Regions from separate parts of the Viridibacillus sp. FSL E2-0187 genome, predicted to be linked through region 3. Evidence: riboswitches for the same ligand, from Rfam matches in the RefSeq annotation. Region 3 holds a riboswitch; each other region holds the start of a gene.

Region 1 (2,195 bases), 550 kb from region 3:
TGTTACGAAGGACAAAGTTAAGAATGAGACCTCAATTATTTAATAAAAAACACCAAACTTTCAATTACAAAGTTTGGTGTTTTTTATATGGAAAAATAGGATAAAAATTTTCGTTAGAATAATTGACAGATAACTCAAACTGTTATATATTAATAAAAAATAATAAATTTGTTATATAACAGGAGGTTTCACATGGAAATGTATAGAGAAGGTTATGAAACGTATTGTCTTGCTTGTGAAAATTATGGTATGGAGTCAATGAATTTTTATCTTTATGTGAAAAACTTAACAGTAGAACAGTTAAACGCATTCAATCAACATACGAAGGGAAGCGATGATTACGAAGTCTGATGCCATAGCAATTTTATAAAAACCCTACCCGTTGCTCAAAACAGGTAGGGTTTTGTCATGTTTCTGTTAAATTAAGAGAAAAAAGTCTGAATTTTATTACAATACAAAAATCTAATTTACAATCTAAAACTTTTATGAAATACTTTAGATTAATAGACAATTAAATATTTCTTATAAGAGTGCTTATGTTCATCATAAGCTAAAAGGGAAATCGGTGTAAATCCGATGCAGCCCCGCTACTGTAAGTGTGGATGAAATTGTTGCGAACCACTGGTGCATGTTTAATGCGCTGGGAAGGAACAAGAGTAAATAGATACACAAGCCAGGAGACCTGCTTTTATAATGTAGTTTCAATCTTCGAGGGGGAGATTTGGAGCATCGAAGGCCTTTTTGTATATAACTGTACATTTTTTTGGCATTTCGCCGTCCAAATTCTCTTTACATTGCGTAAAGGGATATTTTTTTGCCCTTATATATATGTTCATCCTTTTGAAGCAAAAACTACAAATAATTCACAAAAAGATATGGGGGATTTCAACATGTACACAAGTAAATGGGTAAGAAAATGGGTAGCACCAATCGGCATGGCAAGTTTATTAGCCTTTTCACAACTACCGGGACAATTGTCAACAGTAAACGCTGCAGAAAATACTTCAGCGACAGTTCAAGTACCAGCGAAAGATGTCAGTTATAAAAACGTTCTAAATTCAACAGCGGCATTTTTACTACAACAAGTGCCTAACCCGTCATTTGGTGATGAAGACTATGTAACAGATTTCGCTCGTGCTAGCGTACCAGTTCCATCTAAATACTATGAAACTTACTATAACAACCTTGTTAAAGAGGTTAAAAGTAAAGATGGTAAAATTTCTGAAGACGTTGGTAAATATTCAAAAGTCATTATTGCATTAACAGCAATCAACAAAGATCCACGTAATGTGGGAGGTTATGATTTAGTTAAATCTATGTATGATACATATTTGGCTACTGAAGAAGCGAAAAAATTAACTAATGGGAATAAATTTCATTTCTTAAACGCTATTGATACGAAAAATTATGATTTATCAAATGAAGCGAAATACGCTGAGATTACAAGAACGAAATTGGTAAATGATTTAGTAAAAGATCAATTTGAAGATGGATCATTTGCATGGTCTCTAGATTATGGGTCTGATAAAGATTCAACGTCAATGACGGCTACTGCTTTAGCACCTTATACAAAGGATGACAAAGTAAAAGCAGCAGTTGAAAAAGCAAATGATTATTTAGGTAAAGAACTAGGTGAACAAGGCGGCTTCTACTCAGAGTGGGCAAAAGGTGACAGTCCTGAAACGGTATCTCAATTCATCATCAATTTAACTTCTAATCAAACAAATCCAAAGACGGATCCACGTTTCATTAAAGGTGATGGTAACTGGGCTGTTTCTAACCTAGTAAATTTTGTAGATAGTGCTACGGGTGGGTTAAAGAGTGGTTTATCACTTAAAATTCCAAACTTAATGTCTTCAGATCAAGGATTACGTGCACTTGCTGCATATAATCGTCTAGAAAACGACAAAAACCGTATTTATGATATGTCAGATGCTGCAGAATCTATTAAATTCTACGCAGTAGATATTGCTGCACCGGTAGTGGAGTCTGTTGGTGATAGCGCAACTGTTGTTAAAGGAAAAGCTACTGCAAATGCTACAGTTTATATTTACAATAACAATAATTTATTAAATAAAGCTAAAGCTGATACTAAAGGGAATTTCTCAGTAACAATTAAAAAACAAGCGGCTGGAAGCAATATTATTGCAATCGCAGAAAATGCTGATGGTGTAAGAAGTAACAATGCCTCGATA
Region 2 (2,195 bases), 690 kb from region 3:
CTTCCCACTATTTAATGCTGTTGGCGTTGCAGGTTGATATGCTTCCATCATAGCTTCGACGGAACGTTCTGCTAGTGTAGTGTCACCTTGTGCTAAATACAAAGCAATAATGACAATACGGTCCTCATATTTTTCTAAAATTTCTTCCCCGTCACGACTTTTCATTGCATAGCTATCGTAAAACTTACTTGCACTCATGAAGGATGGGAAACGGAAATTATAATCATATGCTTTTTTGTACAGCTGTTTAATAAATTCCATATCATACATATCGATAAATTCTTTCTCATAGTAACCTTCATCGACTAAATAGCGAATTTTTTCTTCGATATCAATAAAGTAACGTAAACGCACATTTACATATTCTAAAAAGTAACGGCGCGTTGCTTCACGATCTTTTTCTAACTCTAATTGACCAGTTGTGCTATAACTATTCAGTACATCATTATTAAGTTTTAAATATGTTTTCATCCCATCACCCTCGTTTCATAAAACGTTTGTATTGCTTCATAATCAGCTTGATATCCCCTTAAATCTAGCTTACGCACTAAGGGAACATGATAAGTTGCTGCGATTTTCTCACCAGCACCTCCAAATACCGCATGTCCGAAGTTACTGTTGCCACTGACAACTACTCCCTTACACAATTCCTTGTTTTCTTCTAAAAAACGAGTCACTTTTACAGGGATATCACCTAAACCGTCAGTATATGTAATTAATAGATAAGGCTCGCTCAATAATAATCCCTCAGAGATTTCAATTGATTCTACCTTTAGTTTGGAGACTATATTTCGGACATTGCCAGTACGACTTGCATAAACAATCATTGTGCAATCAGCTCAATTTGAGAAACAATCTCCGTTACATCTCCTATAAATGTTTCGTTATATTCAAGAACAGGCACGCTTAAAAAGCCTGCATCAATAATTGTTTGCTTTGCTTGTTCATCGTGATCAATGTTCACAATTTCTGGCTCAAGTCCTGCACGTTGTAATTCAGATTTTACCCAAAGACATTTAGGACAGATTGTTTTCGTATAAAGTTTCATATATATACCTCTTTTCATTATATAAAAAGGCTATCTCTAAGAGAGACAGCCTAAGATGGGAACGTTAAAAATACATAAGAATGTTTACGTTCCCACTTCTTATTCCCCGAAGAAATGATTGATTTGTTTCATATAGGCAGGTCTCCTGGCTTTGCTTCATTCTTTGATCCCCTTCCCATGCGAATGCACAGTGGCTTTAATCATCGTCAGCTTAACAGTTGCGGGGACAGCGTCGGTATTGTACCGAACTTCCCTTTTAAACTACATATAGTAGTACCTTAATAAAACGAACACAATATATTGTTATTCAACAGAACTAAGTGTACCATTCTTCAAATAAAAAGTAAATCTAGAATTGGGAATTTCTCAAAGTGAGATTATTCAATATTATCAGCTGAACAATTCGCGTAACAAAATGCTTAAATCCGTCTCACTCCGGCAATACATGTTTAGTTCAGCGTAGCCGATAATTGCAAATCCGTATTAACTTCTCCGTAATAAGACGTTATTGTTGTTAAACTTAGATTTTCAAACGACTTTATAGAAATATTTTAGTGTAGTTTTTAACAGCTGATTGATAAATGAAGCATTATTTTATGCGAAAAATGGAGCTATAAATAGCATTGAAATAGCAAAAATAGTACACGTATAGCTCATTATTTTTGGTAATTTCACTTGATTCTTGGCCTTATAGAATCCTGAAAACTGAAGTTTATTACGATACAAGACAAATAATAGCATAAGAATAGAAATCCCTACTAACCAACCACCAGTAGTATTATCTACATTGATATCAAATTGTGAGTAAATTTGCTTTACAATGCTTCCCATAATACCACCTAAAAGTAAAAAAATAAAAATTATACGAATCAGTTCTAATATAAGCCTCATCTATCTACCTCCTGCGTTGAAGTAAGAGCAATTTATAAGTTCATTAATATATTCTTTTTGGAGTAATATTTTCTTTGAATTAGTTAATTTAAGCAGCACTTGTGTTGTATGAACGCTCTTACTTTATTTTTCACTACAAACTGCGTAATTTAAAATAAGGTTTAATATATTTTTTTATCAATATAATAATAAAAGCACATAATAGATAATACTTATAAACAAGATGCCTAAAAAGACTAATGGGGAACCATAACCT
Region 3 (2,195 bases):
CGAATAATAATTATTTAGATTGTTTTTCCAATAACATGATAATCCTATCCAATTTTTCATTTAGTTCGTTAGATTCATTCTTTGGTGTTGTATTTATAATGATTCTTCTAACAAATAGCATAAAAGAAATCGTACCTAATAAAATTAAAGCAATGACAACAAAAAGTATAAGCATATCTCCAAAATTAGCCATCTAATGCCTCCTTTATTAATACTATTAATATAGTATTATTTTCTATTTTAACATGTTTATTAGGAGTCATGGTGGTCATAAAATGATAGAGTAAATCCAATTTTGAGATTAAGATATATACATTCCTTTTTTGATTTATGTAATTATTTGATGTGAAATGGATAAAATATCAAAAATAAATCATTATTTAATAGATTAATTTTTAATATTATGATAAATTGATAGTAAGTGAATATTGTATGCCAGAATTAGGTGTAGTACATACATAAAAGGGAATTCGGTGAAATACCGAAGCTGTATCCGCAACTGTAAATGCTGATGAAATAAGGGAATACCACTGTTTTATACGGGAAGGTCCTTAAAGTAAATTGATGCATAAGCCAGGAGACCTATCTAATTCAAAGCGTATATCTACTCTTCGGAATAAAGTGAGATTACGGCAAAACAATCTATATTAGACAATACTGTTGTCCTATATTTCTTTGTATTTATGCTATTTCTCTATGGAGAAATAGCTTTTTTCATTGTTAAGAACTTTTAAATTTCATCAATAAGTGAAAGTTATATAGTCGATTAGCATGAAAAAGCCGAATTCCGAATCCAATAAACCTTAATAAAATCGGAGGAATTCAAATGTTGAAACGTTCATTCAGTATGATGCTAGCTTTTGTTATGCTACTTTCATTACTATCGCCGTTTACTGCTCAAGCTGAAAGTATTACTGTAGTAAACAATGACAATGCATCTCAAACAACATCACCACAAGTAATCAAAGAAAAACTAGTGAACTCACTAGAAAAGGCAAAACAATATTATATTACTAACAACCAAACTATTAGTTCTAGGGTAAATAGTTCACACAGTGGCTACTGGTCATTATCCGCAATGTATGCATTAGGTATGGATATTAAAAACTACAAATGGGCAGAGGGCTCAGAAGTTACAAACGAAAAATCTTATTGGGTGAAACCTAAAACGGCTGCTTCAAGTACTTCAAATGAAGATGCAGGTACTATTATAGGCGCCTATATTCTAGGGTTAGATCCAACAAACCTTGGACAACGCAACATTGTTGAAGATTTACAAAACAAACAAAAAGCTGATGGTAGCTTTTTTACTGCATACGGTGAATCTTGGGCATCAATAGCGCTAGGATTAGCAAATGCAGATTATGATAAAGCCAAACATTTAGAAGTGATTTTAAAGAAACAAAATAATTCAGGATTATTCTCTGGATTTGGTTCATCTGATGATTTAGATGTAACAGGTTGGAATTTAACTGCATTAACGTTATTAAATAATGCTGATAAGACCAATGAAACAATTAACGAGTCAATTAAAAAAGCAGTAGATGGTATTCATGCAAAATATCAAAAAGATGGTTTTGTAGATAATACAAACTCAATGGCAAGTATTATTATGGGACTAGCTACAGCTGGAGAAGATTTAACAGCTAACAAATGGAGCTATGAAAAAGACGGTAAAAAAGTTAACATCCTTGAAAAAATGATTGATGATTATCAATTAGAAGACGGTTCATTTAAATGGATGATTAGAGACACTAAAACAAACTTAATGGCTACTGAACAAGTAATCATTGCGTTAGAAGACGCATTGAATGGAAAATCAACATTTGCAAGATTAGCAGCTGGTGAAATACCAGATACAAATCCACCAGTGGAAAATCCAGATACTGAGGGCCCAACTGAACTTACAGTGGGAACAATTTCAAACAAAACAACTTCCGTAACAGGAACAACAGAAGCCAATGCAACAGTTTCAATTTACAATGGAACTAAATTACTTGCATCAACGAAAGCTAACAGTAAAGGAACTTTCACGTTAAAGATTCCTGCGCAAAAGGCGAATGTGAACTTAGTAGTAAAAACTACTGATGAAACTGGCAATGCTGGTGTAACAAAAACAATAACTGTATTAGATAAAATTGGACCAACAAAACTTACAGTAGGAACAATTTCAAACAAAACAACTACTGTAAAAG
Region 4 (2,195 bases), 480 kb from region 3:
GACCTTCTTTGTTATTAACATTATCTTTGCGTTTGTATTTACCTCTTGTTAGACCAACAAAATAACCGATAAAACCAGCACCAATGGCTGCTTGAAGGCAGAATAATAGACTTTCAATTTCACCACTTGGTGGCTCCCAAATACTTGAGAACCAAGGCTCATATGAAGCATTTATTTCACCAATGGCAGCTTCAGCTTCACCATCAGCTCCTCCAAATTCAGCCCCTTTTTGAATGAAAAGAGGGAAGATTGCAAGAATGACAACGATTGAGATTAATATTAGATTTTTTTTCATCGTTGTTCAGCTCCTTTCGAGAAGACGTGCAGCGCTTTTAACTCAGCTACGTTGTATTTTTTTAAGAAATTCATAATGACTACAGTTAAAATACCTTCAGAAATAGCTAAAGGAATTTGCGTTAATGCAAAAATACTACTGAATTTCGTGAAAGAAGCAAAGAATCCACCGACTTCAGAAGGGAATGCAAGTGCTAATTGAATAGAAGTGACTAGGTAAGTGCCAAGATCACCTAAAGTTGCAGCCAAAAATACAGCAATTGCAAAAGATAAGCCTGCTTTAGAAGCCCCTTTGTATACACCGTAAGCAATTAGAGGACCAACGACTGCCATTGAAAAGGCATTTGCACCAAGTGTTGTTAAGCCACCGTGAGCTAAAAGCAATGATTGAAATAAAAGAACAATAAAACCTACAATACTCATTGCAAATGGACCGAATAAAACAGTTCCTAAACCTACACCAGTAGGGTGAGAACAACTACCTGTTACAGATGGAATTTTAAGTGCAGATAAAACAAAAGCAAAAGCCCCAGATAAGCCAAGCATCATTTTAGTATCTGGATTTTCCTTAATTGTTTTACGTATTGATCGGAATCCAAGAATCAAAAATGGAATTGTTACTGCCCACCAAAAGATAGCCCATTCAACAGGTAAGAACCCCTCCATAATATGCATGGCAAATGCTTGTTTTGGAACAATCATGACAAATGCTAAAAAGTATATCATTTTCCAGTTAACTATTGATTTTAACTTATTCATATTATTCTCCCTTTTGTTTATGTATTTTTACTAGATATACATTTATATATAAATAACACCTCCTATGAAATACCTCTCAGGGTAGGGCGTACAGCGATTTTTTGAATAAAAAAGCACCTCTTTCATAGAAAGAAGTGCGTGAAGGAAAAGTCATCAAAAAATAAGACTTACTCACTTTCACACCCATCCTCGTAGGTTGAAACAGTTCCTCACTTTATGGCAGGTCTCCTGGCTTAGAATCATCATTTTGCTACAGCCTTCCCGTCATTTGACAGTGACATTATGTAGCAAAACTCCTCAACACAGTGGCGGGACCGCGTCGGATTAACACCGACTTCCCTTTTAAGTTAAAAGCTAATTTAACACCATAAAGTTTATTGAATTGTTTGATTTCAGAATATAGTGTATCATGAGAATTTTCTTTCTACTATATTTTTTTATAGAATTTTCAAAAATATTGAAATTAAGTAGTAAGGTAGATATAACCTTTCTGAACGACATTATATAGGTGAAAATGCAAGTTCTAAATTATGTCAAGATAATATTCATAAAAAAATCTATTTGAATCTAGTAAAATTTAGTATATGATAGTTACAGATTTAGAATTTACTGAATAATACAATTGAATATCAAATTTAAAAGTGCCGACATGTTTGGTTTATTGAGCATGTTGGATAATAGGGAAATCGGTTAGAATCCGATGCAGCCCCCGCTACTGTAACGCTGATGAAATGATAATACTCACTGGTGAAATACTGGGAAGAGATCAAAGTAAAGTGACGCGTAAGCCAGGAAACCTGCTTTTATAATTATGAACGATACTTTTCGGAGGGAAAGGTGAAGGCTACAGTGGATGACGCTTGTTTTTTTTGGTGTGTTGTCTGAATAATCTAGTTTTTAAACCTTAATTCTTTGAATTAAGGTTTTTTTATTTGCAAAATTGATGACTAGTTGCCAATTCACCTTATTTCCATAGACTTTTCTTAAAAAATGATGAACACCATATGGGAGGATCACTATGACAACTTGGAATTTAGAAAGTATGAAAAGTCATTTGCTTATTTGCAATGGCAGTAGTTGTTTGAAGAAAGGCGGGGAAGAGGTAACGCTGGCAGTGAGAGATGAGATTACTAGGCTTGGGA

What was found. A riboswitch is a leader RNA that binds a small molecule or an ion and turns the genes downstream of it on or off. The one in region 3 is predicted to bind cobalamin.
Region 1: linked by a shared signal. The riboswitch ahead of MHH85_RS09555 (Ig-like domain-containing protein) and the one ahead of MHH85_RS12360 (Ig-like domain-containing protein) in region 3 are both predicted to bind cobalamin.
Region 2: linked by a shared signal. The riboswitch ahead of MHH85_RS08825 (glutaredoxin family protein) and the one ahead of MHH85_RS12360 (Ig-like domain-containing protein) in region 3 are both predicted to bind cobalamin.
Region 4: linked by a shared signal. The riboswitch ahead of MHH85_RS09895 (energy-coupling factor ABC transporter permease) and the one ahead of MHH85_RS12360 (Ig-like domain-containing protein) in region 3 are both predicted to bind cobalamin.

Annotation. Positions count from the first base shown of each region.
Region 1 covers NZ_JBBOVG010000001.1:1,975,342-1,977,536, reverse strand. Annotated here, with positions in the region: gene panF (sodium/pantothenate symporter) at 1-43, shown strand, start outside; gene MHH85_RS09560 (transcriptional regulator) at 193-351, shown strand; cobalamin riboswitch at 512-704, shown strand; gene MHH85_RS09555 (Ig-like domain-containing protein) at 891-2,195, shown strand, end outside.
Region 2 covers NZ_JBBOVG010000001.1:1,829,414-1,831,608, reverse strand. Annotated here, with positions in the region: gene nrdE (class 1b ribonucleoside-diphosphate reductase subunit alpha) at 1-471, opposite strand, end outside; gene nrdI (class Ib ribonucleoside-diphosphate reductase assembly flavoprotein NrdI) at 468-827, opposite strand; gene MHH85_RS08825 (glutaredoxin family protein) at 824-1,048, opposite strand; cobalamin riboswitch at 1,167-1,344, opposite strand; gene MHH85_RS08820 (hypothetical protein) at 1,643-1,939, opposite strand.
Region 3 covers NZ_JBBOVG010000001.1:2,521,807-2,524,001, reverse strand. Annotated here, with positions in the region: gene MHH85_RS12365 (DUF4083 domain-containing protein) at 11-193, opposite strand; cobalamin riboswitch at 427-604, shown strand; gene MHH85_RS12360 (Ig-like domain-containing protein) at 827-2,195, shown strand, end outside.
Region 4 covers NZ_JBBOVG010000001.1:2,042,519-2,044,713, reverse strand. Annotated here, with positions in the region: gene MHH85_RS09900 (energy-coupling factor ABC transporter substrate-binding protein) at 1-295, opposite strand, end outside; gene MHH85_RS09895 (energy-coupling factor ABC transporter permease) at 292-1,053, opposite strand; cobalamin riboswitch at 1,255-1,438, opposite strand; cobalamin riboswitch at 1,682-1,872, shown strand; gene MHH85_RS09890 ((2Fe-2S) ferredoxin domain-containing protein) at 2,072-2,195, shown strand, end outside.